2 regions of the Scandinavium lactucae genome follow, and region 1 is predicted to be linked to the other one. Evidence: predicted binding sites of a transcription regulator. Region 1 holds the regulator's gene; the other holds the start of a gene.
What was found. The regulator PhoB, encoded in region 1, activates phosphate uptake and scavenging genes when phosphate is short. The targets are predictions, from matches to a motif close to CTGTCATAAAACTGNCNNAT.

Region 1 (15,989 bases):
TGCCAATCCCCCAGATGATGATGCCGAAACCGGCGACGATCATCACGATGATGGTGGCGACTTTGAAAAATGAGAACCAAAATTCCAGTTCGCCGAACACCTTAACGCTCATCAGGTTGATGGAGCAGATGAGCAGCACCACGCTCAGCACCCAAATCCAGTGCGGCACCGCCGGGAACCAGACGCCCATGTAGATGCCGAACGCGGTCACGTCAGCGATGGCCACGATCAGGATTTCGAAACAGTAGGTCCAACCGGTGATATACCCCGCCAGCGGGCCTAAGTTGTCCTGCGCATAGCGCGAGAACGAGCTGGCAGACGGGTTATGCACTGACATTTCGCCGAGCGCACGCATGATGATATAAGCGGCAACGCCACCAATGAGGTACGCCAGCAGCACGCTGGGACCGGCCATTTTAATGGCGTCTGCCGAGCCATAAAAAAGACCGGTACCAATTGCCGATCCGAGCGCCATAAAGCGAATGTGACGGGCGGTAAGCCCACGCTTTAGCTTGTTGTTGGTTTCCATAAATTCCACTGCCTGTACAAAAAACAAAACCACGGAGCCGATGGCCCCGTGGTTAATTTCAATCCTCGCCCGCTAATTAATGCGCGCTGGAGGTCACCTGACGGCCTGCTGCGCGATCCCACCCCATCGCCAGAACGGCAGCGATGATAGTCGGCATCAGCCATGCCAGACCTTGCTCGGCCAGCGGCAGATGCGCGGTCCAGGCTGGCAGAATGTCGGCGAATGCAGAGGCTTTAACACCATCCAGCAGACCGAACACCAGACTGATAAACATCGCTGGGGCAATCACGCGGGACGAATTATGCCACCAACCGCGGGTAAAACTTAATACTACCAGTGCGATACATGGCGGATAAATCGCTGTCAGCACCGGAATTGAAATCTGAATCAGGTGGCTGAGGCCCAAATTGGACACCACCATCGAGAACAGACCAAGGATAAACACCAGTGAACGATAGGACAGCGGCAGGTATTGGGAGAAGAACTCCGCACAGGCGGTGGTCAGGCCAACTGCCGTCACCATGCAGGCGATGAAAATCAATGCTGCCAGCAGGAAGCTGCCCGCGCCACCGAAGGTGTGCTGCACATACGCATGGAGAATCGCCGCGCCGTTAGCGTTTTGGTCGACCAGGGTCGCACTGTCGGAACCCAGACGGAACAGGGCCAGATACAGCAGGGTCAAACCGACACCTGCCATCAGGCCAGCCCACACGGTATAACGGGTCAGCAGACGGGCTTCGGTCACCCCGCGGGAACGCGCGGCGTTAACGATAACGATGCCGAACACCATCGCGCCGAGGGTATCCATGGTCAGGTAGCCGTTCACGAAGCCGTTGGAGAACGGTGCAGTCTGGTAGGCATCCAGCGCATGGCTGATAGAACCTGCAGGCCACATCAGCGCAGCGACAGACAGCACCACCAGGGCGATAATTTTCAGCGGTGCCAGGAAGTTACCCACGGTATCCAGCAGTTTACCCGGATAGAGCGACACCAGGATGACCAGTGCGAAATAGATAACGCTGTAGATAAGCAGCGGCAGCGCGCCATCACCGGTCAGCGGAGCGATACCGACTTCAAACGAAACGGTCGCAGTACGGGGGGTCGCAAACAGCGGTCCTACCGCCAGATAGCACACCACCGCCAGCAGAATACCCGCCACTTTGCCGATTGGCGTGCTGAGGCTATCTACCCCGCCACCCACTTTTGCCAGCGCAACGATGGTCAGAACCGGCAGGCCAACGCCCGTAATCAGGAAACCCAAAGCCGCAGTCCAGACGTGCTCGCCTGCCTGCAAACCGACCATTGGAGGGAAGATAATGTTGCCCGCGCCAACGAACAACGCAAAGGTCATAAAGCCCAACGCGATGATATCGCGTGATTTTAACTGATGGGTCATAAACTCTTTACTGCCTGTGGATGTGGTGTTGAAAGAAAAAAATCGTCGCGCTTATCCCTGCGGAACCGATGCGGAAAAGAACAACTATGGCTATGGCGAATCATGCAGTGGGAAACACTCCCAACGTTCGCGCGCAAAGAATAGTTATTGGGTTTATCGCGCGAAGGCAGTCAAACTGCGACTACATGGGGGGCAATTTAAACGCTTATAACGTTTTAAAGCAATAAGGGATCGTGAAACCAGAGGATTATAGCAAGATCGAATTCACTCCTAGCATGATTAACCGGATATACAAAAAACCTCTGGCCAATCATGCGAACAAAAAAGCAACAGACGTTCGTTAAATATTCGCCGCCTGGTTAACTGGAAAGTAAAAAAACCGACCTGAGCCGGTCTTTGTCAATTTTTCCTGACATCCCTGCCATCAGCCGCTTTTTTTGGCAATTAAACGTTCCGGTAGCAGGAAGCTGAAGCGGGTGATCCTGCCGGGGATGCTTTCAATATCGAGGCGACTTTCGTGATGATTGACCGCATGTTTGACGATAGCCAGCCCTAACCCACTGCCGCCGGTTTGCCGCGAACGGGCTTTATCGACGCGGTAGAAGCGCTCCGTCAGACGTGGAATGTGTTCCTGCCCGATACCTGGCCCGTTATCTTCCACGCTAAACAGCGCCCCGTGCATCGTCCGCTGCCAGCGCACGATAATCTCCGTGCCCTCCGGGGTATGATTCACCGCGTTGTACACCAGGTTGGACATGGCGCTGCGCAGTTGCTCTTCGCTGCCCAGCACCTGCAAGTCGTCTTCAATATCAAAATGCAGAATATGCTTCTGCTGGCTGAGCGTTTGCGCCTCGCGCTCTACAACTCGCAGCATCATCGGCACATCTATCTTTTCGTTCAGTGCTGCCAGCGGAGCGGCTTCAATACGCGACAAGGTGAGCAGCTGACGCACAAGGCCTTCCATCCGCTGCGTTTGCTCGCGCATGGTGTGGAGTGCTTTTTCACGCGGGGCACCTTCCAGCGTCTGCTCCTGCATCATCTCCAGATAGCCCTGCAACACCGTGAGCGGCGTGCGCAATTCATGGCTGACGTTGGCAAAAAAGTTCCGCCGGGCACCTTCTAACTGGTGCATTTGGGTCACGTCGCGTGCCACTAAAAGGAGCTGTTGTTCGCTGTAGGGCATCACGCGGATTTCCAGATGCCGTCCGGTGTTGAGCACCAGATTGAGCGGTTTACTGAAATCGCGGGATTTGAGATAGCGGGAAAATTCAGGATAGCGCAGCAGGTTGAGGATGTTTTGTCCGTTATCGTCTGGCCAGCGCAGATTCAGCATCTGCTGGGCCAGGCCGTTACACCAGAACATTGCCCCTTCTTCGGTGGTCAGAACTACCGCATCGGGCAGCGATTCCGCGCCGCTACGAAAGCGCTTGATCAAACTCCCCAACTCGCGACGGCGCTTTTTATTACGCATCTGCATCTGGTGCAAGCCGTACAGCAACGGTTCCCAACTGCCGCTGCCGGGCGGTGGCGTCATGCTGCGGTCGACCCATAACCACCACGACAGACGCAGTAAGTTCCAGAAATGCCAGATCAACAGTCCGGTTACGGCTGCCAGTAAAAACCACGGCAGATACCCGAAAATCGCCCCGAGGATCAGGGCCGGAATACAACAGAGGATCAGCTCAAAAACCAGCCTTTTCCATGACAGCCGTTCAAGCACGGGTCACACTCCAGTCAATTATCAGAAACGGGCAGAAAAACGATAACCCGTGCCGCGAACGGTTTGCACCATCCGGTCGTGACCGCTGTGTTCCAGCGCTTTACGCAGACGACGGATATGCACATCCACCGTTCTGTCTTCTACATACACGTTGGTGCCCCAGACGTTGTTCAGCAACTGTTCGCGGCTGTACACGCGTTCCGGATGGGTCATAAAGAAGTGCAGCAGTTTAAACTCGGTCGGCCCCATGTCCAGCGGGTTTTCACCGGTCATGACGCGATGGGAAGAGGGGTCGAGGCTCAGCCCTTGCATCTCAATCACCTCTTCCACCGCCATTGGCGAAATACGGCGCATCACAGCTTTAATGCGCGCCACCAGCTCTTTCGGCGAGAAAGGCTTGGTAATGTAATCATCAGCCCCGGTTTCCAGGCCGCGCACCCGGTCTTCTTCTTCGCCACGCGCGGTCAGCATTACCACCGGGATATCGCGGGTCATCGACTCACGCTTCAAATGCTTGATAAACTGAATGCCCGATCCCCCCGGCAGCATCCAGTCCAGCAGGACTAAATCAGGCCACGGCTCGTTCAGCTGATTAACCGCACTGTCATAATCTTCCGCTTCAACCGGCTGAAAGCCATTTTGCTCCAGGACGAAACACACCATCTCACGAATTGGGGCTTCATCTTCAACGACCAGAATACGTCTCGCCATTATTTATCCTGTTTATTAATCATATGCGTATTATTCGGCGTCATTATGCGTCAGATTTATGACAGATTTATGATAGTGGGTTTTAGCATTATGACACTGAAAAACTGCTGTCATTGCCCTGTTATCTATATACTGACGCCCACGCTTTTCCGCCACGGGTTTTATTATGCGCATCCTTCACACCTCCGACTGGCACCTTGGCCAGAATTTTTATAGCAAAAGCCGAGCCGCCGAGCATCAGGCTTTTCTCGACTGGCTGCTGGAAACGGCGCAGGCGCAGCAGGTGGATGCCATTATTGTGGCGGGCGATATTTTCGATACCGGTTCGCCGCCGAGCTACGCCCGGGAACTGTACAACCGCTTCGTGGTGAAATTGCAGCACACCGGTTGCCATCTGGTGGTACTGGCAGGAAACCATGACTCGGTGGCGACGCTGAACGAATCCCGCGATATCCTGGCGTTTCTCAACACCACGGTGGTGGCGGGCAGCGGTATGTCGCCGTGCGTGCTGAACCGCCGGGACGGCACACCCGGGGCAATTTTCTGTCCGGTGCCTTTTTTACGTCCACGCGATGTGATTGTCAGTCAGGCCGGGTCAACGGCGGGCGAAAAGCAGCAGCATTTATTACAGGCAATCACCGATTACTATCAGCAGCAGTATCAGCAGGCCTGTGAAATCCGCGGCGAGCGTGAGCTGCCGATTATCGCCAGCGGCCATTTGACCACCGTCGGGGCCAGCAAAAGTGACGCGGTACGTGACATCTATATCGGCACACTCGATGCCTTCCCGGCGCAAAATTTCCCGCCAGTGGATTATATCGCCCTCGGTCATATTCACCGGGCGCAGAAAATTGGCGGCAGCGAGCACATTCGCTACTGCGGCTCGCCAATTTCGCTGAGCTTCGATGAAACCGGGAAGGCCAAAACTGTCAACCTGGTGAGTTTCAACGCCGGTAAACTGGCCGAGGTCATGCCGCTTGAGGTGCCGGTCACGCAGCAGCTGGCGGTGCTGAAAGGCGATTTCGCCAGCATCAGCGCCCAGCTGGAACAGTGGCGCGAAGGCGATACCAGCGCCCCGGTGTGGCTGGATATCGAAATCACCAGTGACGAATATCTGCATGACATCCAACGTAAAATTCAGGCCCTGACCGACGAACTCCCGGTCGAGGTGCTGCTGGTGCGCCGCAGTCGTGAACAGCGCGAGCGTATTCTGGCCAACGAACACCGCGAAACCCTGAGCGAGCTAAAAGTGGAAGACGTTTTTGCGCGTCGCCTGGCGCTGGAAACGCTGGAAGAGCCGCAGCAACAGCGCCTGCATCAGCTGTTTAACGAAACGCTGGCCGCGCTTTCTGGGGAGCAACAGCCATGAAAATTTTGAGCCTGCGTCTGAAGAACCTCAACTCGTTGAAGGGCGAGTGGAAAATTGATTTCACCGCCGAGCCGTTTGCCAGCAACGGTTTGTTTGCCATTACCGGCCCAACCGGGGCGGGAAAAACCACCCTGCTCGACGCCATCTGTCTGGCGCTATATCACGAAACGCCGCGCCTGAGCACCCTGTCGCAATCGCAAAACGACCTGATGACCCGCGACACCGCCGAATGTCTGGCGGAAGTGGAGTTTGAAGTCAAAGGCGTGGCCTATCGCGCCTTCTGGAGCCAGAACCGCGCCCGCAACCAGCCGGACGGTAACCTGCAGGCCCCGCGCGTGGAGCTGGCGCGCTGTGACGATGGCAAGATCCTCGCTGAAAAAGTGAAGGATAAACTGGATCTCACCGCCTCGCTGACCGGGCTAGACTATGGCCGTTTCACCCGCTCGATGATGCTATCGCAGGGGCAGTTCGCTGCTTTCCTCAATGCCAAACCGAAAGAGCGCGCCGAGCTACTTGAAGAGCTGACCGGCACCGAAATTTACGGTCAGATTTCGGCCATGGTGTTTGAGAAGCATAAGGAAGCCAAAATCGCGCTGGAAAAATTGCAGGCGCAGGCATCCGGTATGATTTTGCTGAATGACGAGCAACAGCAAGCGTTGCAGCAACGTTTGCAGGCACTTACTGACGAAGAAAAACAGCAGCAAACCGAGCAGCTTCGCACACAACTCTGGCAGCAATGGCTCAGTCGGGAAACAGAGTTAGCCGAGGCGCAGGCGCGCTCGCAGTCGGCCCTGACGGCGGCCCAGGCGGCGCTGAATACCGCCCAGCCGCAGCTCGCCACGCTGGCCCAGGCCCAGCCCGCAGACAGATTGCGCCCGCTGTGGGTCCGTCTTCAGGACAGCCAAACCGCGCTGACGCAAACGCATCAGCAAACGGAAGAAGTAAATACTCGCTTACAGAGCCAGCTGGCGCTACGTGGGCGTTTGCGCCTCAGCGCCGAGCGGCAGCATCAGCAGTTGTCCACCAGCCAGAAAAGCCTTACCGACTGGCTTGCTGCCCATGAACATCATCGTCACTGGCAGCGCGAGCTGACTGGCTGGCGAGCGGCCTTTGGTCAGCAGGCCCGCGAGACGGCACAATTACAGAGCGTTATCCAGCGCGAAAACGACGTTACGCGCCAGCTCAACGCTCTACCGCCGACCACACTTACCCTCGATGAACCCGCCGTAGCAAGCGCGCTGGAACAGCACAGCGCCGCCCGCCCGCTGCGACAGCAGTTGAACGCGCTGCAAAGCCAATTCCTGCCCCTGAAAAAGCGCCGAGAACAGTTGCAAACGCTGTTAATCCAGCGTCAGCAGGAGCGGGAACAAGGCGAAGCCGAACTGGCCAGCCGTCGCCAGCAATACAAAGAAAAACAGCAGCAGTTCAATGACGTCAGAATGCTCTGCGAGCAAGAGAAAATCATCGCCAGGCTCACCGATGAACGCGCCCGTTTACAACCCGGCGCACCCTGCCCACTTTGCGGTTCGGCTGAACATCCGGCGATAGCCGAGTATCAGGCCTTAAAGCCAGGCGTGAACGAAGCCCGCCGTGATGCACTTGAAAAAGAGGTCAAACAGATTGGCGAAGCCGGGGCCAGCCTGAAAGGCCAGCTCGACGCGCTGGTTAAGCAGCAGCAGGCCGAACAAAGCGAGCTGCAGTCGGTAACCGAACAGGAGCAAGCGCTCACCTCCCAGTGGCAAATCACGGTGGCTGGTTTGCAGATTACCCTCACGCCGGAAGATGACATCGCGGCCTGGCTGAGCGAGCAAGAAAACTACGAACAACAGCTGTATCAGCACAGCCAGCGTCTGGGCCTGCAACGTCAGATGCTGGCGCTAAAAAATCAGCGCAGCACGCTGGAGCAGGAGATAGCTCAGCGCCAGCAAACGCTGAGTGATACCCTCACCGGGTTTGGCCTGACGCTTCCTGCTAACGGGGAAGAGGCTGCCTGGCTGGCGGCACGTGAAGCGGAAAGCCAGCAGTGGCAGACGCAGACCGAACAGCAGCAATCTGTTCAGCAGAAGCTGGCACAACTGCAACCCCTGCTGGATACCCTGCCGACTGAGGCCGCGAATGAAGACCGCGCCCCGGTAGCACTCGACGGCTGGCAACAGGTGCATCACGACTGCGTATCGCTGCAAAGCCAGTGGCAGACGTTACAGCAGCAGGAAAACCAGCAGCGTGAGCGTCTGACCCTGGCGCAGAAAGAGTTTGATTCCGCACTCAATGCCAGTCCGTTTGCCAGCCAGGCGGCGTTCCTGGCAGCGCTGCTCGATGACAACACCCGCCGTCAACTTGAAGAACTGAAACAAACGCTGGAAAATCAGCTCCAGCAGCAGCAGGCTCTGGCAGCCCAGGCGCAACGTGAACAGATTCACCACCAGCAGCAGCGGCCGGAGGATTTAGCCGACACGCTGACCCGCGAACAGGTACAGATTCTGCTTGCCAATCTGGCGCAGCGCCTGCGGGACAACAGCGCCGCGCAGGGTGAAATTGGCCAACAACTGAAACAGGACGCAGATAACCGCGCCCAGCAGCAGACGTTAATGGCGCAGATTGATGTCGCCGCGCAGACGCTGGAAGACTGGGGCTGGCTGAATGCGCTGATTGGCTCCAAAGAGGGCGACAAATTCCGTAAATTCGCCCAGGGCCTGACGCTGGATAATCTGGTATGGCTGGCGAACGAACAGCTCAGCCGCCTGCACGGGCGCTATCTGCTCAAACGCAAAGCCAGTGAAGCGCTGGAGCTGGAAGTGATGGATACCTGGCAGGCCGATGCGGTGCGCGATACCCGCACGCTGTCTGGCGGGGAGAGTTTCCTCGTCAGCCTGGCGCTGGCGCTGGCGCTGTCGGATTTGGTCAGCCATAAAACGCGTATCGATTCGCTATTCCTTGATGAAGGCTTTGGCACGCTCGACAGCGAAACGCTGGATACCGCGCTGGACGCGCTCGATGCGCTGAACGCCAGCGGAAAAGTGATTGGCGTGATAAGCCATGTCGATGCGATGAAAGAGCGGATCCCGGTACAGATTAAAGTGAAGAAAATTAACGGGCTGGGATACAGCAAGCTGGATAAAAACTTTGCCGTGGAGCGGCCAGAATGAAAAAAGTCATTTTATCGTTAGCGTTAGGCACCTTCGGCCTGGGCATGGCTGAATTTGGCATTATGGGGGTGCTGACCGAACTTGCCCACAATGTGGGGATCTCTATTCCTACTGCCGGGCATATGATCTCCTGGTATGCGTTCGGGGTGGTGATTGGGGCACCTGTCATTGCCCTGTTTTCCAATCGTTTTTCCCTCAAACATATCCTGATTTTTCTGGTGGCTCTGTGCCTGGTGGGGAACGCGATGTTCACCCTGTCTTCGTCTTACTGGATGCTGGCGGCGGGCCGGATGGTCTCTGGTTTTCCCCACGGTGCCTTCTTTGGCGTCGGCGCAATTATATTGTCAAAGCTTGCCAGTCCCGGAAAGGTGACGTCAGCCGTCGCGGGTATGGTCAGCGGCATGACCCTCGCCAATCTGCTCGGCGTGCCGCTTGGCACTTGGCTGAGTCAGGAATTTAGCTGGCGCTATACCTTTTTGTTGATCGCCATCTTTAATATCGCCGTGCTGACCGCCGTTATATTTTGGGTGCCCAATATTTCCGATAATGCCAAAACCAAACTGCGCGAGCAGTTTCACTTTCTGAAATCACCCGCGCCCTGGCTTATCTTCGCCGCGACCCTGTTCGGCAACGCCGGTGTCTTCGCTTGGTTTAGCTACATTAAGCCGTTCATGCTGACGGTCGCCGGTTTTAGCGAGGGGAAAATGACGATGGTCATGATGCTCGCCGGGCTGGGTATGGTTTCGGGTAATCTTCTCAGTGGCCGCTTATCCGGAAAATACTCCCCGCTCAGTATCGCCATTGTGACGGATTTGATTATCGCGCTTTCGCTGGGTCTGCTGTTTTTGTTTGGCGGCGACAAACTCGCGTCGCTCAGTCTGACATTCATCTGCTGTATGGGGCTGTTTGCGCTTTCTGCACCGTTGCAAATTTTACTGCTGCAAAATGCGAAAGGTGGCGAAATGCTGGGGGCTGCCGGAGGACAAATGGCCTTTAATCTGGGGAGCGCCGTCGGGGCTTACTGCGGGGGATTGATGCTGACGGCGGGGTTTGCCTACAACTACGTGGCGCTCCCCGCTGCCCTGCTGTCATTTTTTGCGATGTCGTCGCTGCTGGTTTATGCCTACCGCAAACAAAAACCTGCGCCTGCACTTTCGTCTACCTGAACGCTAATTACAGCGGCCACAGCCAGGCCGCACCGCGAACGCCGCTCGAGTCACCATGAACGGCTTTGCGGATGGGCGTCTGGCATTCGCCGCCGAAGACGAATTTCTTCACCAGTCCCGGCACCGTTTTGTATAAGCGCTCGACGTTGCTCATCCCGCCCCCCATCACAATGACGTCCGGATCGAGAATGTTCACCACGTGAGCCAGCGATTTGGCCAGCCGCAGCTCGTACCGGCTCAACGCCAGTTCCGCAACCGCATCCTGCTCGTCGACCAGGCGTATAATTTCACTGCCTTTTAACGCCTTTCCGCTCAGACGGTGGTAATCCGTCGCAAAGCCAGTGCCGGAGATAAACGTTTCGAGGCAACCCTGCTTCCCGCAGTAGCACGGCACCTCTTCGCGATAACGCAGCTCGTCTTCGTCCATCCACGGCAAGGGATTATGACCCCATTCACCCGCCGTGCCGTTGCCGCCGATATGCGCCCTGCCGCCCAGCGCTACACCTGCGCCGCAGCCAGTACCGATGATCACCGCGAACACGGTTTGTGCCCCTGCCGCCGCGCCGTCAATAGATTCTGAGACCGCCAGGCAGTTGGCATCATTCGCCAGGCGCACTTCGCGATTGAGCCGTTTGCTCAAGTCTTTGTCAAAAGGCTGACCATTCAGCCACGTGGAGTTGGCATTTTTCACCACCCCGGTATAGGGCGAGATTGACCCCGGGATCCCCATGCCTACAGTCCCGGTCTGCCCGGTTTCCTTTTCCGCCATCGCCACCAGCGTGGCAATGGTTTCAATAGTCTGCTGATAGTCATCGCGTGGTGTCGGCAGACGATGGCGGAATAACTGCCCCCCCTGGTCACTCAACGCGATGACCTCTGTTTTAGTACCACCTAAGTCTATTCCAATACGCACAGAAGCCTCCCCGGTGCCTGATTAACAATGCAAGCATAGTGACAATTCGCTATCATGCCCGCTGCATTTAACGACAAAGCCGTGGAAATTATCATGCTGTGGTTCAAAAATTTAATGGTTTACCGTCTTAGCCGCGACATTTCTCTGCGCGCCGATGAGATGGAAAAACAGTTAGCCGCGCTGGCGTTCACCCCCTGCGGCAGCCAGGATATGGCAAAAACTGGCTGGGTCCCGCCGATGGGTTCCCACAGTGATGCTTTCACGCATGAGGCCAACGGTCAGATCCTGATCTGCGCTCGCAAGGAAGAGAAAATTCTCCCTTCCCCAGTCGTGAAACAGGCGCTCGAGGCCAAGATCCTGAAGCTGGAAGCCGAACAGGGCCGTAAGCTGAAGAAGACCGAAAAAGATTCCCTGAAAGACGAAGTGCTGCACTCGCTGCTGCCACGTGCTTTCAGCCGTTTCAGCCAGACGCTGTTATGGATTGATACCGTTAACGGCCTGATCATGGTTGATTGTGCCAGTGCCAAGAAAGGCGAAGACACCCTAGCGCTGCTGCGTAAAACCCTCGGCTCGCTGCCGGTGGTTCCGCTGGCGCTGGAAAATCCGATTGAGCTGACGCTGACCGAGTGGGTTCGCTCCGGCAACGTGGCGCAGGGCTTCCAGCTGCTGGATGAAGCAGAACTGAAAGCGATCCTTGAGGACGGCGGGGTGATCCGCGCCAAGAAGCAGGATCTGGTCAGCGATGAGATCGCGGTGCATATCGAAGCCGGGAAAGTGGTGACCAAACTGGCCCTCGACTGGCAGCAGCGCATTCAGTTTATGATTTGCGACGATGCGTCGATCAAACGTCTGAAGTTCTGTGACGAACTGCGCGATCAGAATGAAGATATTGAGCGTGAGAATTACGATCAGCGTTTTGACGCCGACTTCATCCTGATGACCGGAGAACTGGCTGCGCTGGTGGCTAATCTGGTGGAAGGGCTGGGCGGCGAAGCTCAGCGTTAAGCAGGTGCCTTCCTGTGCAGACAGGAAGGCGTTTTATTACAGGTAACGGCAGAGATACGAGGTCGGCTCAGCGACCTGCAGATGAAATTCACTGTGGCCTGGCACGTTAAACACCTGCCCCGCGGTATAGGTTTTCCACTCCGTTTCACCCGGCAGCAGCACGTGTAACGCCCCGCTCACGACGGTCATTTCTTCAGGCTGCGCCGTTCCAAAGGTATATTCCCCTTCAGCCATGACGCCAACGCTGGCGCGGCCAGTGCTGCTGCTTGTAAAACCGATGGACTTCACTTTCCCGGAAAAGTACTCATTGCTTTGAAGCATAAACAGACCCTTATTGGTTTCGTCGTTGTGTATGAAACCAATATAGGGGGCGTGACAGCGAACTGTCACGTACTAACTGAGAATTAGATCAACAGTTCCGCGACCAGTCTCGCCACCAGCACATTCGATAACAGGACCGGAACATCCAGCGCTTTCTGCAGTAAATCACGATGCCGCTGATTGAATCCCAGGCAGTCGAGCATCAGCACGTCCGCCCCTTCCGTCATCAGCTTCTTTCCGGCAGTGACCAGTTCTTCTTCGGTGCCGTGAATAGGGTTTGCCAGCGCATAGTGAGGTGGATTCTGGAGCACCTGCCATTTGATGCGTTGAGACTTCATTAACTCCGGGATTGGCACGATCACGCCGACCTGATGCCCATCGACGATGGAGCTCACCAGCGGCGGGATAATGCGCTGCGGTTCGATAAGGATCGCGTTTCGTGCCACCAGACCGCTGATGGGCGCGGTGCTCATGAACAGAACGACGTCAAAGTCCTGGTTATCCAGCACTTCGATCACCGATTGTAAATCACGCTCGATTTTCTTGCGGGACACTTCAGCCAGCTGATTATCATTCAGAAGAGTAATGAGAACCTCTTCACCGGGTTCTGCGGCGTACTCTTCCATGACCGCTTCTCGTGTCATTTTGCCCACCAGACTGACATGGGTAATCTGATCTTCCTTGATGTGCTCTGTCAATAACGGCATCACCTCACGCATCGGCACTACACCGATGGTAAGAATCGCCAAAGTCGCACTCATGTTATGTACCTTTTATCACGACATTCACAACTTCGTTACAGGCTCACGGATCGCTAACAGCCCCCTGGATGGCCAAAAAAACAACCGTTCAGAAGCGTAGCAGCTTCACTCGACGGGAGTTTGTAAAGATTCCAGATAACTCCAGTCCACTCCAGTAATATCTTGAGCTTAACGTTTCTTTAACATTTAATTTAGTTAAAAAGTGTGATTTACGCCCGCATCACGCAGGCGTTGCGCAATGGAAAGGGGATTTAAGACTGATCGGGGTCTTCATAACGCCGTTTGGCGTCGAGAGCTTCAGCCTGCGTGGGGTGCTCGCTGATCAGTGAGTCAGGTTTGGGATGGTCGGCGCGCAGTTCATACCAGGTGACGGTCTGACCAGATTCACCTTTTTCAACAGCCACAACGCGGGCTTCGCGCGGATACGGGGGTTTTGTCGGCATAGTTGCTCTTCCTCTTTCGGTTCAGAGCCTTAAGTATAGGCGCTAGCCAGCAGTTGCTGAATTAACCGGAATTGTAGACGTTTTCGCAGCAGCGATAGCGGCCAGAATTTGCGCCACCACCTCATTTGGCTCACAGGCTGCATCCACGGTGAAGTGGGCCGTTTCGCGATATAGCGCATCACGCTGGGACAACACTTCCCGCACTTCTTCGCTGATAGGCTTGCCGGTCAGGGTTGGGCGTTGTGACTCTTCCGGGAAGGCTTCCAGACGGCCTGCCAGTACCGCCACCGACGCTTTAAGATAAATCACCCTCCCACTCTTACGCAGATAATCTCGATTAAACGGGGCCAGAATGATACCGCCTCCGGTGGCAATCACCGTTTGCGGCGCGGTGACGGTTTGCAGAGTTTGGGTTTCCAGCGCGCGGAAAGCAGGCCAGCCCTCTTTTGCCACGATATCGGCAATACTCTGTTGCGCACGCTGTTGTAAGAAAATATCGGTGTCGACGAAATCGAAATGGCAGGCTTCGGCGAGTTTCTGCCCGACAGTGGTTTTACCGCACCCGCGGGAGCCGATAAGAAAAATGGGCTGTGTAATCACTGAAAATCCCCCTGGTACTGCGGCGATGAGCCATACACGTAAGCGGGCAATAATACCAGCAAACTAGTACGCAAGTAAGTGTAAAATAAAAATTACACCCATAATCCAGAACCCCACCTTTATTTGTCATTATTGGGTATTGGGCGGAATGAGAGTGTAAAGAAATAGTGTCATTGTGTGTTGCGGCAACCTTACATGAAAGCGCGGCGGTTTGACAACCCCTGACCGGCTGCAAAAGGTAACACATTTATGCACAGATTTACGTAGCGCATATTTACAGTATGAATGTTTGAGACAAACTAGCAGCTATATCGTTCGTCTATCGAGGAGTGTCCCATGCAATCTGAAGAACAACGGCTGATCGACGGTCTCTTTTCTCGACTGAAACAGGCTGAAGCCCAAAGCGCACCGCGCGATGCTACCGCCGAGGGCCTTATTGCGCAACATGTTCAGGCTCAGCCTGCCGCTCCGTATTATATGGCGCAAACCATCCTGATTCAGGAAGCGGCCATTAAACAGTTGAACGAACGCCTCCAGACGCTGGAGAGTGAAGTCACGCAGCTACAGGCGAGCAAACCCGCCAGCGGCGGTTTTCTGGCCGGACTGTTTGGCGGCGGCCAGCCTCAGCCGCAATCCCGGGTGAATGACCCGATCCCAGGAGCCCAACACTATGGCCGCCCTGCTAACCCACCGGCGGGATACGCCGCTCCTCAGGCACAGAATTATGCCCCGGGTCGCAGCGGCGGGGGTTTTATGGCGGGCGCGTTACAAACGGCGGCAGGCGTGGCCGGCGGCGTGGTGCTGGGCAATATGCTGATGAACATGTTCTCCGGCACGCATCCACAGGATATCGTCAATATTATCGAGGAACCGACGGTGCCTGCGACAGATGACCTGACTCAGGCATCCGACGCGCAGTTCCTGCCCGACGATGGCACCGATTTTGCCGCCACCAGCCCCAATGACGACTGGAGCAATGCCGATATCAATAATGACGACTTCAGCAACGACGACTTGGGTGGCGATGACGACAGCTGGGTTTAATTCTGCCCGCGCTGAACCGCCAGCAGCCACTTGTCGAGCTCTGCGGCAAACTGCTGGCGATCACGTTGAGACAAGCTGTCCGGGCCACCGGTCTGAATACCGCTGGCCCGCAGCGTATCCATGAAATCTCGCATCGTCAGACGCTCGCGAATAGTTGCTTCACTGTAACGCTCCCCGCGTGGGTTAAGCGCTGCGCCGCCTTTGGCGATCACTTCTGCCGCCAGCGGGATATCGGCAGTTATCACCAAATCACCCGGCTGGCACTGGCGCACAATTTCGTTATCCGCGACGTCAAAACCGGCCGGAACACGCATTGCACGAATGAAACGTGACGGCGGAACGCGCAGATTCTGGTTGGCAACCAGCGTGACCGGCGTTTGCGTTCTGTCCGCCGCGCGGAACAGGATTTCTTTAATCACATTCGGACACGCATCCGCATCCACCCAAATCACCATACTCACTCCTGAATAAAATTACCGGAGCATTGTCGCCTGCTTTCTTGTTCCGGCAAAGCCACAAAATGATAAGCTAAGAGGCATTATCAGAAAAACGCTGAGGGAGAGACAGAATGGAAAAGAAAATCGGTTTCATCGGCTGCGGTAATATGGGCAAAGCCATTCTCGGTGGCCTGATTGCCAGTGGCCAGGTCCAGCCCGCCCAGATTTGGGTTTATACCCCGTCGCCGGACAAAGTCGCTGCCCTGCACGATCAGTATGGCATTAACGCCGCCGAGTCAGCTCAGGACGTTGCCCAGGTGGCCGATATCGTCTTTGGTGCGGTCAAGCCAGGCATCATGACGAAAGTGTTGAGCGATGTGGCGTCCAGCCTGAATAAAGACACGCTGGTGGTGTCGATTGCCGCCGGG
Region 2 (15,989 bases), on a different contig from region 1:
CCGGGTGGCGTTCAGCACTCTGGTGGCGGATTCGCTGCCGGAACTGCATCAGGCATGGCAGCCAGTCGACCGCCAGCCGCACGCCAATCGTTTTTTAACCCAGGCCGAGATTATTGCCGCCCTGGCGGGTTATCGCTGCCAGCATCACACGCACACTTTCTGCCTGACCTTTGACGATGCTCTGAGTGCGATGCGCTCACTGAAAGGCATTGGCGCGACCCATCTGCATGAAGGCCGGGCGGCGCAAACCCTGACCCGCAGCCAGTTGCAGCAAATTCAGTTGGCATGGCCGAAACAGCAGGGGCGTTGCGCCCTGACGTACCATATTTTTACAGGAGTCATTGACCGTGATTGAACGTTATTTTGTTACTGGCACCGACACCGAAGTCGGTAAAACCGTTGCCAGCTGCGCGCTTTTGCAGGCGGCAAACCGCGCGGGCTATCGCACCGCAGGCTATAAGCCAGTGGCATCGGGTAGCGAAATGACCGCCGACGGGTTGCGCAACACCGACGCGCTGGCCCTGCAACGCCACAGCGCGGTAGCGCTGAACTACGCAGAGGTGAATCCATACACCTTTGCGGAACCGACCTCGCCGCACATCATTAGCGCAGATGAAGGCCGACCCATAGAGGCGCGAACGCTTTCCGCTGGGCTGCAGGCGCTGTCGCAGAAAGCGGAATGGGTGCTGGTCGAAGGGGCAGGCGGCTGGTTCACGCCGTTGTCAGCCTCGTATACCTTTGCCGATTGGGTGCAGGCTGAGCGCTTGCCGGTGATCCTCGTGGTGGGTGTAAAGCTCGGCTGTATCAACCATGCGCTGCTGACCGCGCAGGCGGTGCAACAGGCCGGGTTGCACCTCGCGGGCTGGATTGCTAATGACGTTATCCCGCCGGGTAAACGTCACGCCGAATACCTGGCGACTCTGACGAGGATGCTGCCCGCGCCGTTGCTGGGAGAAATCCCTTATCTGGAACAGGGGCCAGAGGCCGCAGAGACAGGGCAATATCTCGACCTTACGGCGCTTCGTCCGGCGTCATAAACTGCGCCAGCAGCCGGGTATCGAGCTGATTCACCGGGCCCTGCGCGACGTTACGCCCGCGATGCAACAGGCAGAAGGTATCCGCCACCCGGCGAATAAACGGCAGGTGCTGCTCGGCGAGCAGCACCGTTAGCCCCAGTTCACGGTTCAGACGCAGCAGGCATTCGCCGAGTTTGTGCATAAACCCCAGCCCCATCCCGCGCGTCGGCTCGTCAAGGATCAGCAGTTTGGGCCGGGTGACCAGCGCGCTGGCAAGCGCCAGCTGATACTGGTCATCGTCGGACATCGCCGCCCCCTTGACCTGGCGCAGCGGATACAGCTCAGGCATCAGGTCAAAAATGTCACTGCCGACCGCGCCGTTTCCCTCGTGGCTTGCCCGCATCGCTATCTGCAAATTCTCTTCCACCGTCATCTGCGAGAAAATCCGCTTATCCTGCGGCACATAGCCGATACCCATCGCCGCGCGCAGGGGTGGGGAAAGGGTGAGCAGGTCGCGCGGCGGCCCGCTGGCCTCCTGCCAGAACATGGTGCCGCTTTCGATGGCCTGAAAGCCCGCAATACAGTTCACCAGCGTGGTCTTCCCCATGCCCGGCAGCCCGAGCACGCAGGTGCACTTCCCGGGGGCAAGGTCGAGATTGAGATCCCACAGAATATGCTGATTTCCGTAATAGTGATTCACTGCGCGTAGACTCAACATCGGCATCTCCTTACGTTGTGGCTTTAGGTTGTGCAAATCCCTTGCCAGAACAGAAAATGCATTGCGAATTGCCCCCCTATTTCGGATTGCTACTCAAAAAAGAGGCGTATGTGCCGCGTGTTCAACCGGGCCGGTGCACTTTGTCGGTGCTGCGAATGAAAGAGGGCGTCGGCGCGTGGTGCAGCGTTAACGCTGCTTTTGTGAGCGCCATCTCGTTGCGCAACGGCGGGCGTTTTGCATGATTAAAGACAAAAAATAGCGATAAAAAATTTTTCGACAGGACTTTTAGGGGCTCGATGCGTTTTGCGCGAGTGGCAGGGGAGTTGGGCTGCAGACACTTATCCACTATTCCTGTGGATAACCATGTGCATGAGAGTTAGAAAACTTGCGATAGGCTAGAGAAGACGCGGCCTGCACCCAAATTGATGCGAAACGCGGCTTTTCGATATTTCCTTTATTTATCAATGCGTTTAATAAAAGCAATGCCTGTAAGAAAAGTGTCACCGGCTGCCATAAAAGATTCATCACCCTTCTTGACAAATGTTAAATACGACAATGTTCTGGGGATAACCCGATCCGCCCGGTGTTTTATATCGTCACAGCGGAAATTTTCACCGCAGTTGATCGCAGATGACAGCGGTAACACACATACCCTAATGCGTTACTGTTTTTATATCCAGTGTTTTTTATTGGCAAATTTTGGTGCGACGAGTAGAATTAATCGTCTGCCCGTTTCCCTTCATCAGGTTGTCGTTCATGAGTAAACCGTTCAAAATGCATTCTGCTTTCCGTCCCTCAGGCGATCAGCCCGAGGCCATCCGTCGCCTGGAAGAGGGGTTGGAAGATGGTCTGGCGCATCAAACGCTGCTCGGGGTAACGGGCTCAGGGAAAACGTTTACCATCGCCAACGTGATTGCCGACCTCCAGCGCCCGACCATGCTGCTGGCCCCGAATAAAACCCTCGCCGCGCAGCTGTACGGCGAGATGAAAGAGTTCTTCCCGGATAACGCGGTCGAGTTTTTTGTCTCCTATTACGACTACTATCAGCCGGAAGCCTACGTTCCCAGCTCAGATACCTTTATCGAAAAAGATGCGTCGGTGAACGAACACATCGAGCAGATGCGTCTGTCAGCGACCAAAGCGATGCTTGAACGCCGCGACGTGATTGTGGTGGCCTCGGTGTCTGCCATTTACGGTCTGGGCGACCCTGACCTGTATCTGAAGATGATGCTGCACCTGACGGTGGGCATGATTATCGATCAGCGTTCGATTCTGCGTCGTCTGGCCGAACTGCAATACACCCGTAACGATCAGGCATTCCAGCGCGGTACGTTCCGTGTGCGCGGGGAAGTTATCGACATCTTCCCGGCGGAATCTGACGACATAGCCCTGCGCGTTGAGCTGTTTGATGAAGAAGTGGAGCGATTGTCGCTGTTTGACCCGCTGACCGGGCATCTGGAATCGACCATCCAGCGTTTTACCGTCTACCCGAAAACGCACTACGTTACGCCACGTGAACGCATTGTGCAGGCGATGGAAGAGATCAAAGTCGAGCTGGCAGACCGCCGCAAAGTGCTGCTGGAAAACAACAAGCTGCTGGAAGAGCAACGTCTTTCGCAGCGGACCCAGTTCGACCTCGAGATGATGAACGAGCTGGGTTACTGCTCGGGCATTGAAAACTACTCGCGCTATCTCTCCGGGCGTGGGCCGGGCGAGCCACCCCCGACGCTGTTTGATTATCTGCCCGCCGACGGCCTGTTGGTGATCGACGAATCCCACGTCACCGTGCCGCAAATTGGTGGGATGTACCGTGGCGACCGCGCACGTAAAGAGACCTTGGTTGAATACGGTTTCCGCCTGCCGTCGGCGCTGGACAACCGTCCATTGAAGTTTGAAGAATTTGAAGCTCTGGCCCCGCAAACTATCTACGTGTCGGCGACGCCGGGCAATTATGAGCTGGAAAAATCGGGCGATGACGTGGTCGATCAGGTGGTACGTCCTACCGGTCTGCTGGATCCCGTTATCGAAGTGCGTCCGGTCGGCACCCAGGTGGATGACCTGCTGTCAGAAATTCGTCTGCGCGTAGCGATTAACGAGCGGGTGCTGGTCACCACGCTCACCAAACGCATGGCCGAAGACCTGACTGAATATCTGGAAGAGCATGGCGAACGGGTGCGCTACCTGCACTCGGATATCGACACCGTCGAGCGGATGGAGATCATCCGCGATTTGCGTCTTGGCGAGTTTGACGTGCTGGTGGGGATCAACCTGTTAAGGGAAGGTCTCGATATGCCGGAAGTGTCGCTGGTGGCGATTCTGGACGCCGATAAAGAAGGCTTCCTGCGTTCCGAACGTTCGCTTATTCAGACCATCGGTCGTGCGGCGCGTAACATCAACGGCAAGGCGATTCTTTACGCTGACAGAATCACCAACTCGATGGCGAAAGCGATGGGTGAAACCGAGCGTCGTCGTGAGAAGCAGGAGCAGTACAACCTGGAAAATGGCATTGTGCCGCAGGGACTGAACAAGAAGGTGGTCGATATTCTGTCGTTGGGCGAGAGCCTGGCGAAAACGCGCGGTAAAGGTCGCGGCAAGTCGAGAAGTGCGGCTGAGACCGAGGCGGCAGAGCTGGCGCTGACGCCGAAAGCGTTGCAGCAGAAAATCAGCGAACTTGAAGCGCAGATGATGAAGCATGCGCAAAATCTTGAGTTTGAAGAAGCCGCCGAAGTGCGCGACCGTCTACATCAGCTGCGCGATCTGTTTATCGCCGCGTCTTAATATTTTTCCTCAATTTTCCTTAATAAAGAGGCCCCGAAGCGGGGCCTTAATGTTGCGTTAATCTTTATCGACGACACTGTCTTCAGTTTAATGAGGACAGTGCCATGCAAAAAGACAATTTCTTAACCACTCTGACCATCCTGGTTTCCTTCCTGATCGTGGTTGGCTTCTTCCACCAGTGGATCCTGACATTCTGATCAACGTGAACGGCGCGGAAATTTAACCCACGCTTTCACGCCCGGTCCGGGTTGACGGTTATGCAAAAAGAACTGAGCGTCGTGCAGCTGTGCGATGCGAGTCACGATGCTTAACCCCAGGCCAATGCCGCCGTAGCGGCTGTCCATTCGTACGAACGCTTTACTGAGTTCGCCACTTTTAGCTTCGTCAATTCCCGGCCCTTCATCTTCTACCGCCATCATTCCGGCATCAATCGTAACCGTAATTGTCGAATCCTCCGGGCTGTAGCGATGGGCGTTTTCTACCAGATTGCGCAATAACACTTGCAGCAGCGTGGCATCCCCTGACACCGTGACCTCTTGCATACCGGCAGGCAGCGCTAAGGTTTGTCCGCGCTGGCTGAGCATCGCTTCCAGTTCGCCCTGAATTGGCTCTATCACTTCTTCCACCAACGGCACACGCTGATAGCTGCCCGCTGAAAATGACTGGCCGACGCGCGCCAACTGTAAGAGCTGCGAAATACTCTGCGTCATCTGATCCAGACGTTGTAACAGTGGGTCAACCATCACGCGGTTGGATTTCGCCATCAGCTCAAGATGCAGACGCAACCCGGAGAGAGGGGTGCGCAACTCATGCGCCACGTCGGCGGTAAACAGGCGTTCACGCTCCAGCGTTTGATTAAGGCGTTCGACCAGTTGATTGATGGCCGAGGTGACGGCATCGACTTCGCTAACCGATTTTGGCAGGTCAATAGGCTTCAGGTTATCCGGGGTGCGGCTGTTAAGCTCTTGCTGTAACTCCCACAGCGGGCGGGTGATACGTTTGACGGCCTGGAGAGAAATCCACAGCGCCAGCCCGATAATCAACATACTTGGCACCAGCAGGCTGGCGACGGCTTCGCGCACTTCGTGTTCAATATGTTTACGGTTGTTGTGCCCGTTGATGGCACTTTGCACCAGCAGCTGAATTTGCTCCTGACTTTCGTGCCACAGCCAGAACACGCTGATCACCTGACACACCAGCAGAATGGCGGCGATCGTCAGCAGCAGCTGGCGGCGCATGGTCCACTGTACGTCACGGATAAACGGCAGATTCATTTACGCATCCTCACTGGTCTTCACCAGCATGTAGCCAAAGCCACGCACCGTGCGGATCCGGGTCTTGCCGATTTTGTCGCGCAGGTTGTGAATATGGACTTCAAGGGTGTTGGTCGACGGCTCGTTGTCCCAGCTGTAGATATCGTTGTACAGCACTTCGCGATGCACCGGGCTGCCCGCTTTGGCCATCAGGCGCGAGAGCAGGGCGTACTCTTTGGGCGTCAAATCGAGCTGCGTGTCACCGCGAGATACCAGACGGCGCGTCACGTTGAGGCACAAATCACCAATGCTGATTTCGTTGTCACCCTGATTATTGTGCCGACGCAGCAGGGCGCGTACGCGGGCATTCAACTCTTCCAGCGCAAACGGTTTGACCAGATAATCATCGGCCCCGGTATCAAGCCCGGTGATCCTGTCCAGCACGGTGTCACGCGCGGTGAGGATCAGTACCGGCAGGCTGATTTTCTCCCGGCGAAGACGGGCCAGAAAATGTAAGCCGTCTTCGTCCGGTAAGCCGAGGTCAAGCACCATCAGGCCGTAATGTCCGTTCGCAAGGCACAGAGCAGCCTCATGTGCCGTGGTGACGCCATCGCAGACGTAACCTTCACTTTGCATCGCAAGGATCAATCCCTGCAATAATAATGCGTCGTCTTCAACCACCAGCACTTTCATTTAACTTGCTCCTCTGCATGGCGCAACGATATCGTCGTGGGCCTGATATTCCCTGGTATCTACTCCCGCCAAGCCTAGCATGGTTGAGAACAGATTATCCTGCGAATAGTGGTTCGCTTTCGCATGGTCTTTCAGGCAGGAATAATTAACGTTATCGCGCTTCTGATAATCCTCGGACAGCCAGATGAGCATCGGCACGTGTTTCTGCGTATCCGGAGCAATAGACCACGGCAGACCGTGCAGGTACACGCCGTTCTCGCCTAAGGACTCGCCGTGATCGGAGAGGTAAACGAGGCTGGTGGTAAAGGTGTTCTGTTTCGACTGCAATAATTTAATGGCCTTATCGACAATATAATCCACGTTAACGAGGGTGTTGTCGTAAGTATTCACCAGCTGCTCTTTGGTGCAGTTTTGAATTTCATTGCTGTCACAGGTTGGCGAGAAGGTGCGTAATGCTTTCGGGTAGCGATTATAATAGGTCGGCCCGTGGCTGCCGATGGTGTGTAATACAATAACGCCATCGCCTTTCAAATTATTAATATAGGCATCCAGACCCTGGAACAGCACGTCGTCATAACATTCGCCGTCCACACACTGGCCCGGCAAATTCAGGCGCGTCATATCCTGATGCGGGACGCGATCGCACGCGCCTTTACAGCCACCGTCATTTTCATTCCACAGCACGTTGATGCCCGCTCGTTGAATCACGTCCAGCAGGCCCTCCTGATGTTGCGCCAGCTCTTCCTTGTAACGTGCGCGCGGCATGTTGGAGAACATGCACGGCACGGAAATCGCGGTGGCGGTGCCGCAGGAGGTGGTGTTCGGGAAGTACACCACGTTGTCCTGCTTCAGACGCGGGTTGGTTTCACGTGAATAGCCGCCGAGAGAGAAGCTGTCCGCCCGCGAGGTTTCGCCCAGCACCAGGATGGTCAGGTTATGACGCGGGCCATTTTTCATCACCGCTTTCTGCGTCGCATCTTCACCGATGCGCACCAGCGGCATGTGGGCCAGACGGTTATGCGAATACCAGGAATTCACCGCCACAATGCTGTTGGACGGGTTCAGGGATTTGACCAGCTCTTTGTTGTTGCGAAACAGTGAGGCGTAATCTTTATAAAACAGCAGCGCTACCAGCACGATCAACAGGGCTGAGACCACAATGCTGCCCACGCGCAGGACGATGCTCCGCCAGGCACTGTGCGGTTTTGTCACTCGGATCCACCAGGCAATCAGCACCGCCAGTAGCCCGGAAAGCAGCATCGTCAGCACCATTTTAGTCGACATCAGGGCGAAACTTTCCGCAGGCGTAGTGTCGATAATATTGGTGATCATCGACCGGTCGATCACCACGCCAAAGGTCATGATGAAATACTGTGCGGCGGCGCTGACCAGGATAAACAGACTAATGACCGGTTTGTCGAGCCACAAAAAAGACGCCAGGGTCACAAGAATATTGATCACGCAAAACAGCACCAGCGGCATGGTGGCGAACACCAACGCATTGTGCAGTGAGTCAACAGGCAGTAACGTAAAGGCTTGTTTATAGTAAACAATATTCAAAAATAACGAGATATACAGTGCAAATAGCACCAGATAAGAGATGTGCCCCATCGCAGGGCGACGCAGGGAAAAATGTGGCATCACGGGCATCCAGCAGAAAAACATGACGCCATGATGACCAGGGTGCGTTAAGACAACCTTAAGAAATTAAGGATTGCCTTAACCTTAGATCTTAACCTAACGCCTGAACGGCTTGCTCCAGCGCGTCGCGCAGAAGAAGGCGGTCGTGGCGATAGCGGATATCGCTGGCTTCCAGCGGGACCTGAATCACCACCCGGTCAGACACCTCAGACACGTCGACCATGGGCCCGACGACGACGGCATCAATCACCGGTTTACCCACGTAATGCTCCATTAGCTCAAGCTTGTCTTTCAGCGACAGGCTGGCCGCTGCCGGACTCAGTTCACGCCCCAGGTTGCCGATATAGACCATCGGGGCAGGGGTTCTGCGCAGGGCTTGTGCCATTTCAGCGAGCAATAAAATCGGCATCAGGCTGGTATAAAAACTCCCCGGGCCAATCAGGATAAGGTCGGCCTCGGCGATGGCCTGCACCGCTTCGCGGGTGGTCGGCACCGACGGCGTGAGCAGCAGTTCTTTCGGCGGCAGCTTGAGCTGGTCGATATTAACTTCGCCGTAGATTTCATGACCTTCGTCGTCGATAGCCATCAGATCCACCGGCACTTCCGACATCGGGATCAGTGACGCTTCCACCTTCAACAGATTTCTGATCAGGTTGATCGCCTCCAGCGGCCGCACGCTCAGATGGTCCAGCGACTTTAACATCAGATTTCCGAGGTTATGTCCGGATAATTCGCCATTGCCGCTAAAACGGTACTCGAACATCGCCGAGGCGACGCTGGGTTCGGTGATCAGCTGGTTCAGACAGTTGCGCATATCTCCCCAGGCAATCCCGCCTTCGGAGCGCCGAATCCGGCCAGTAGACCCGCCGTTATCGGTGGTAGTGACGATACCTGTCAGGCGCGAACCCAGCGAGGAGAGAGAAGACATCACTCGCCCCAGACCGTGCCCGCCACCGAGGGCGACCACACGATCGAGATCCGCAAAAGTACGATTGCGCATAGAATTCCTTAGAAGAGTCGGTCGTGGCTACCTTAGCGTAACTACCCCTAAAAGACGATGGGCGGATCCCGTCAAAATGACCCATATCAATGTAAAACCCCCATTTATGCGTATTCTGTAGCGAAAGTGCACGATTGGTCCGCTATGTATAAGAATATACAGCGAAAGTCGAAAATGGCGAAAGCGTCATTTCCGCGCTACTATCTGCATAACCCGCTTCTCTATAATCAGAAGCTACACTCTAGCCTTAACGCCTAAGTCCTGTGGATAGGGGGTTCTGGCCGTGACGATGTCACCAGGGTGCAGGAAGAAATGACTGTGCCTCCCGTATTTGGAAAGGTGTATGGCCCCACAACTTACCGATGCTTTTGCACGCAAGTTTTACTATTTGCGCCTGTCGATTACCGATGTTTGCAACTTCCGTTGCACCTACTGCCTGCCTGACGGTTACAAACCGAGCGGCGTCAATAACAACGGCTTTCTCTCCGTCGCGGAAGTGCGCCGCGTGACCCGGGCATTTTCCGCCATGGGCACCGAAAAAGTGCGCCTGACCGGGGGTGAACCGTCGCTGCGCCGCGACTTTACCGACATCATCGCTACCGTGCGTGAAAACGACGCCATTCGCCAGATTGCGGTGACTACCAACGGCTACCGTCTGGCGCGCGATGCGCAAAGCTGGCGCGACGCCGGGTTAACCCACGTCAACGTCAGCGTCGACAGCCTCGATGCTCGCCAGTTTCAGGCCATCACCGGGCAGGATAAATTCCAGCAGGTGATGGACGGTATCGACGCCGCGTTTGCAGCGGGATTCGCCAAAGTGAAGGTCAACACCGTGCTGATGCGCGATGTCAACCATCACCAGCTCGATACCTTCCTTGAGTGGATCAAACCGCGTCCGATTCAGCTACGTTTTATTGAATTGATGGAAACTGGCGAGGGCAGCGACCTGTTCCGCAAGCATCATATTTCCGGCATGGTTCTGCGCGATGAACTGCTCAAACGCGGCTGGATCCACCAGATTCGTCAACGCAGCGACGGCCCGGCGCAGGTCTTCTGCCACCCCGATTACGCCGGGGAAATTGGCCTGATCATGCCGTATGAAAAAGACTTCTGCGCCAGCTGCAACCGCCTGCGCGTCTCCTCAACCGGAAAACTGCATCTGTGCCTGTTTGGCGACGGTGGCGTCGAACTGCGTGATTTGCTCGCCGACGATGCGCAGCAGCCTGAACTGGAGGCGCGCATTTGCGCGGCGCTGGCGCAGAAAAAACAGACCCATTTCCTGCATCAGGGCCAGACCGGTATTACTCAGAATCTTTCGTATATCGGTGGCTGAGTCGTTTCAAAATAAGGAGATTGAGAATGAGTCAGGTTAGTGCTGAATTTATCCCGACCCGCATCGCAATTCTTACCGTGTCCAGTCGGCGCGGTGAAGAGGACGACACGTCCGGCCACTATCTGCGCGATAGCGCCCACGACGCAGGCCACCACATTGTCGACAAAGCCATTGTTAAAGAGAACCGCTACGCCATTCGCGCCCAGGTTTCTGCCTGGATTGCCAGCGACGACGTGCAGGTGGTGCTGATCAACGGCGGGACCGGCTTTACCGACGGTGACCAGGTGCCCGAAGCCCTGCTGCCACTGTTTGACCGTGAAGTCGAAGGCTTTGGCGAAGTATTCCGCATGCTGTCATTCGAAGAAATCGGCACCTCAACGCTACAATCCCGCGCGGTGGCTGGGGTGGCGAACAATACTTTGATTTTCGCCATGCCGGGCTCGACCAAAGCGTGCCGCACCGCATGGGAAAATATCATCGCGCCACAGCTCGATGCGCGGACTCGTCCGTGTAATTTCCACCCTCATTTGAAGAAATAAACCATGTCGCAACTGACGCACATTAACGCCGCCGGTGAAGCCCATATGGTGGATGTCTCCGCCAAAGCGGAAACGGTGCGCGAAGCCCGCGCCGAAGCCTTTGTCACCATGCTGCCGGAAACGCTGGCGATGATTATCGACGGCAGTCATCACAAAGGTGATGTGTTTGCCACCGCCCGCATCGCTGGGATCCAGGCTGCAAAACGCACCTGGGATTTGATCCCGCTCTGCCATCCATTGATGCTCAGCAAAGTGGAAGTCAATTTACAGGCGCAGCCCGAATATAACCGGGTGCGCATTGAGTCGCTGTGCCGCCTGACCGGGAAAACCGGGGTTGAAATGGAAGCCCTGACCGCCGCGTCGGTCGCTGCGCTGACCATCTACGACATGTGCAAAGCGGTACAGAAGGATATGGTGATTGGTCCGCTGCGCCTGTTGGCGAAAAGCGGCGGTAAATCCGGAGATTTCAGGGCAGACACGCATGATTAACATTCTCTTTTTCGCTCAGGTGCGCGAGCTGGTGGGCACCGACCGCCTGACGCTGGACACTGATGCTACCACCGTAGAACAACTGCGACAGCAGCTGGCCGCGCAGGGTTCGCGCTGGGCGCTGGCGCTGGAAGAGGGCAAACTGCTGACCGCGGTCAATCAGACCTTAGTCAGCCATGACCATCCCATTGTGGCAGGTGATGAAGTGGCGTTTTTCCCGCCAGTGACAGGGGGCTAATTATGAACGACACGCTTATCCGTGTGGAAAATGCCCGTTTTAACGTTGGCACCGAATATGCCTGGCTCGCCGAACGCGACGAAGACGGCGCAGTGGTGACCTTTACCGGTAAAGTCCGCAATCATAATCTGGGCGACAGCGTGAGCGCCCTGACCCTGGAGCACTATCCGGGAATGACTGAAAAAGCGCTGGCTGAAATCGTAGCCGAAGCGCGCGACCGCTGGCCGTTAGGGCGGGTGAGCGTGGTTCACCGCATCGGGGAGATGTGGCCTGGCGAGGAAATCGTCTTTGTCGGGGTTACCAGCGTGCATCGCGGCAGCGCCTTTGCCGCAGGGGAGTTCATCATGGATTACCTGAAAACCCGCGCCCCATTCTGGAAACGCGAGACCACATTGGAAGGCGATCGCTGGGTCGAGTCCCGCGACAGCGACCACCAAGCGGCCAGGCGCTGGTAAAACACGTTTTCGGATATGAGTGTATTGCGCTTGTGATACGCTTAATGCACACACACCTTTATTTGAGGGTTTCATCATGGACCGATACTCGCGTCCCAATTCAATTGTTCAGGCACGTTCTGGCCTGCAGACCTACATGGCGCAGGTCTATGGCTGGATGACCTGTGGACTGCTGCTCACGGCGTTTGTGGCCTGGTTTGCTGCCAACACTCCGGCAGTGATGATGTTTGTCTTCTCCAGTAAAATTACCTTCTTTGGCCTGATCATCGCCCAGTTGGCGCTGGTGTTCGTGCTGTCCGGCATGGTGCAGCGACTGAGTGCAGGAATGGCGACCACCCTGTTTATGCTCTATTCGGCGCTAACCGGGCTGACGCTTTCCAGTATTTTCATCGCCTATACCTACAGCTCCATTGCCAGCACCTTTATCGTGACGGCGGGGATGTTTGGTGCGATGAGCCTGTACGGCTACACCACCAAACGCGACCTGACCGGCATGGGTAAAATGCTGTTTATGGCACTGATTGGTATTCTGCTGGCATCACTGGTTAACATCTGGCTGAAGAGCACGCCGCTGATGTGGGCCGTGACCTATATCGGCGTGGTGGTGTTTGTCGGCCTGACGGCGTACGACACCCAGAAGCTGAAGGCGATTGGTGAGCAAATCGATACCCGCGACAGCAGCAACCTGCGCAAATATGCGATTCTGGGTGCGCTGACGCTGTATCTTGATTTCATCAACCTGTTCCTGATGCTGCTGCGCATCATGGGCAACCGCCGCTAGACTGTTTACCCGGCGGCGCTAGCGCTTGCCGGGTCTTCAACACCCTGTCCATCCTCAATCGGCCATCGCCCTCTGATTTTTCGCCTTCATTTTCTTGGCCCGACTCTCCAGCACTAAATAGCCGACCGTGGCCAGCGCCAGCGGAATAAAGAAATAGAGCATGCGATATGCCAGCAGCGCCGCGATGATGGTGCCCTGAGAGGCATGTTCTCCAGCCAGCAAGGCGATAAATACCGCTTCAAGAACGCCAATGCCCGCCGGAATATGCACGATAACTCCGGCGATACTGCTCACCAGCAGTACCCCCAACACGAAGAAATAATTCACCTGTTGGCTGAGCAGCAGCCAGATAATCGCCCCCATCGCCATCCAGTTGGCGCTGGAAATCAGCATTTGCAGCAGCGCGAATCGCCATGACGGCAGCACCAGTTTCTGCCCTTTGATGGTCAGATGGCGACGTTTAGCGAAGGCGCAGGCCCACAGGTAAAGGGCAATCAGCAACAGCAGGCAGCCGCCGATAATCCGCAGAGTCGTGTCGCTGATGTACCAGTGCGCGGGCAAGTCGACCACGCCAATACTGAAAATCACTCCACCGAGGAGAATATAGCCGAGCCAGTTGGTGGTAATGCTCAGGGAGAAAATGCGGGTAATGGTGCCGCCCGGCAGGCCGAGTCGCGAATAGAGGCGATATCGCATCCCGATGCCGCCTACCCACGTGCTCAGCGTGAGATTAAACGCATAGCAGATACACGACACCAGCATGACCTGCCGCTTCGCCAGTTTATGCCCGCAGTAGGCGCGGCCCAACAAATCGTAACAGCCGTACAGTAAATAGCTGACGACAACCAGCGCCACAGCACTGAGCAGGGCGGTACGGTTGTAATCGCGGATAACCTTCCACACTTCCTGCCAGTCGACCTTCTGCGCATACACCACTAACAGCACCGCGACGGCAATGAAGAACAGCCCGGTGAGGATTTTTTTCGCCTTATGCCAGCGTGGGTGAGAATGGCTCATCAGGGCTTTACCCCCGTATTTTCGGTATCGATCCGATCTTGTGTTTCCAGCGTGGTCTGCACCGGCGGGTCAACCTGGGCCAGCTTCGGGGTATGGGCAGGCAGCCAGCCGACCATCGCCGGGAAGTGGCGCAGGAAGTGGAACGCCAGCACGCTTTTACCCAGATTCCACCAGCTGCGATTCGGCACCATCGCGCTGTCCACCCGCAGACAATCCTGTTGAATGAGGGCATTCAAATTGTCGCGCAGGGTCTGATTAAACGCCCGGTCATGAATAATCAGGTTGGCTTCCAGATTGAGCGACAGGCTCAGCGGGTCAAGATTACTTGAACCCACCGTCGCCCAGTGATCGTCCATCAGCGCTACTTTGCCGTGTAGCGGGCGGCGTTTGTATTCAAAAATCTGTACCCCGCCTTTGAGCAAATAACGGTACAGCAGGCGCGCACCGACTTTAACAATCGGCATGTCCGGCTCGCCCTGGACCACCAGTTTAACCCGCACCCCGCGCCGGGCGGCATTGCGCATCGCGTGCAATAGACGGTAGCCTGGGAAAAAGTAAGCGTTCGCGATGATCACCTCATGCCGGGCATTAGCCAGCATTTTCAGATAGTGACGTTCAATATCATCCCGATGCTCATGGTTGTCGCGCCAGACAAACAGCGTTTGTGCCTCGCCGGGAGTACGGTTTTCTTCCGCGCGATGGCGGCGTCGCCAGAAGTGTCGGGCCTCTGCATGGCCGGGTAAGTTATCGAGCTCGAATTGCAAAATATCCTGTACCACGGGGCCTTCGACGCGAACGGCGTAATCCTGTTTGGCCTCCGGGCCGTAGTCCGACATATGCTCGGCGGAGTAATTAATCCCACCCACGAAGGCTACTGCGGCGTCGATCACCACAATTTTGCGGTGCATTCGGCGGAACAGATTGGTGCGCAGGCCGAACAGGCGAGGGCGTGGATCGTAATAGCGAAACACCACGCCTGCCGTCGTCAGTTCGCCAACGAAACGATCGCTCAGGTCAGGCGAACCGTACCCGTCGAGCAACACTTCAATACTCACCCCGCGCCGGGCGGCAGTGAGCAATGCCTCGTGCAGTTGCCAGCCGACACTGTCCTCAAACCAGATAAAGGTTTCGAGAATGATTTTACTTTCTGCTTTCGCAATGGCGCTGAAAACAGCCGGATAATACTGGTCGCCGTTTTCCAGCAGCTCAATTTGATTACCTTCACGCCAACCGCATTTCATAGATGGATCTCCGCGCTCAACGGTGCATGGTCAGAGAGATGTCGCCACTCCCGCAGTGGCAGCGCCGTTGGGCTGCTGGCGTGCGCATTTTTGACATAGATTCTGTCGAGGCGCAGCAGCGGGAAGCGAACCGGGAAGGTGCGAACCGGGCGGCCTGAGGCCTGGGTGAAAATCTCCTCCAGCCCAGCCTGACGTTTTAACGGCAGATTAGCCTGTAGCCGCCAGTCATTGAAATCCCCGGCCACGACTACCGGCTCGTTGTCCGGCAGGCTGTTCACCCAGTCGCTCAACATGGTTAACTGCGCCTGACGATGGGCTTCACGCAGCCCCAGATGCACGCAGATGACGTGGACCGGCGTCGGCGACTCCGGGGGAAGAAGACGGCAATACAGCAGGCCGCGTTTTTCACTATCTCCGACGGAAATATCCCGATTTTCATAATGTTCGATCGGAAAACGTGACAGCACCGCGTTGCCATGATGCCCTTCGGGATAGACCGCGTTACGCCCGTAGGCGTAGTCGCTCCACAGGGTATCGGCGAGAAACTCATAATGGCTGGTGTTCGGCCAGTTTTCGACCCGAAGCGACAAAGCATCATGCGCGCCCAGCACTTCCTGTAGGCACACAATATCGGCACCCACGGCACGTACCGCGTCGCGAAGTTCGGGCAAAATAAAGCGGCGATTGAACGCGGTAAAGCCTTTGTGTGTATTGATAGTCAGAATCTTTAAAGAAAAATGTGGCGACGGTTTAGTCATATTTCCCCTGTCCGCTTCTCTGTCCTGAATGAAATAGTG

Region 2: the regulator PhoB is predicted to act here: its motif matches at 2,221-2,240, upstream of uvrB (excinuclease ABC subunit UvrB).

Annotation. Positions count from the first base shown of each region.
Region 1 covers NZ_JAWXRD010000002.1:373,108-389,096, forward strand. Annotated here, with positions in the region: gene proY (proline-specific permease ProY) at 1-529, opposite strand, end outside; gene brnQ (branched-chain amino acid transporter carrier protein BrnQ) at 606-1,925, opposite strand; gene phoR (phosphate regulon sensor histidine kinase PhoR) at 2,350-3,645, opposite strand; gene phoB (phosphate response regulator transcription factor PhoB) at 3,667-4,356, opposite strand; gene sbcD (exonuclease subunit SbcD) at 4,523-5,725, shown strand; gene sbcC (exonuclease subunit SbcC) at 5,722-8,871, shown strand; gene araJ (MFS transporter AraJ) at 8,868-10,037, shown strand; gene mak (fructokinase) at 10,045-10,950, opposite strand; gene rdgC (recombination-associated protein RdgC) at 11,044-11,955, shown strand; gene ppnP (pyrimidine/purine nucleoside phosphorylase) at 11,992-12,276, opposite strand; gene SIK69_RS03775 (AroM family protein) at 12,360-13,037, opposite strand; gene yaiA (protein YaiA) at 13,289-13,480, opposite strand; gene aroL (shikimate kinase AroL) at 13,523-14,077, opposite strand; gene SIK69_RS03790 (DUF2076 domain-containing protein) at 14,417-15,124, shown strand; gene SIK69_RS03795 (YaiI/YqxD family protein) at 15,121-15,579, opposite strand; gene proC (pyrroline-5-carboxylate reductase) at 15,693-15,989, shown strand, end outside.
Region 2 covers NZ_JAWXRD010000038.1:64,696-80,684, reverse strand. Annotated here, with positions in the region: gene bioC (malonyl-ACP O-methyltransferase BioC) at 1-355, shown strand, start outside; gene bioD (dethiobiotin synthase) at 348-1,037, shown strand; gene SIK69_RS16960 (ABC transporter ATP-binding protein) at 1,012-1,734, opposite strand; gene uvrB (excinuclease ABC subunit UvrB) at 2,491-4,512, shown strand; gene pmrB (two-component system sensor histidine kinase PmrB) at 4,710-5,786, opposite strand; gene pmrA (two-component system response regulator PmrA) at 5,787-6,458, opposite strand; gene eptA (phosphoethanolamine transferase EptA) at 6,459-8,099, opposite strand; gene yvcK (uridine diphosphate-N-acetylglucosamine-binding protein YvcK) at 8,191-9,099, opposite strand; molybdenum cofactor riboswitch at 9,325-9,457, shown strand; gene moaA (GTP 3',8-cyclase MoaA) at 9,443-10,432, shown strand; gene moaB (molybdenum cofactor biosynthesis protein B) at 10,459-10,971, shown strand; gene moaC (cyclic pyranopterin monophosphate synthase MoaC) at 10,975-11,460, shown strand; gene moaD (molybdopterin synthase sulfur carrier subunit) at 11,453-11,698, shown strand; gene moaE (molybdopterin synthase catalytic subunit MoaE) at 11,701-12,153, shown strand; gene SIK69_RS16905 (Bax inhibitor-1/YccA family protein) at 12,230-12,934, shown strand; gene SIK69_RS16900 (lysylphosphatidylglycerol synthase domain-containing protein) at 12,989-13,951, opposite strand; gene clsB (cardiolipin synthase ClsB) at 13,951-15,192, opposite strand; gene SIK69_RS16890 (endonuclease/exonuclease/phosphatase family protein) at 15,189-15,950, opposite strand.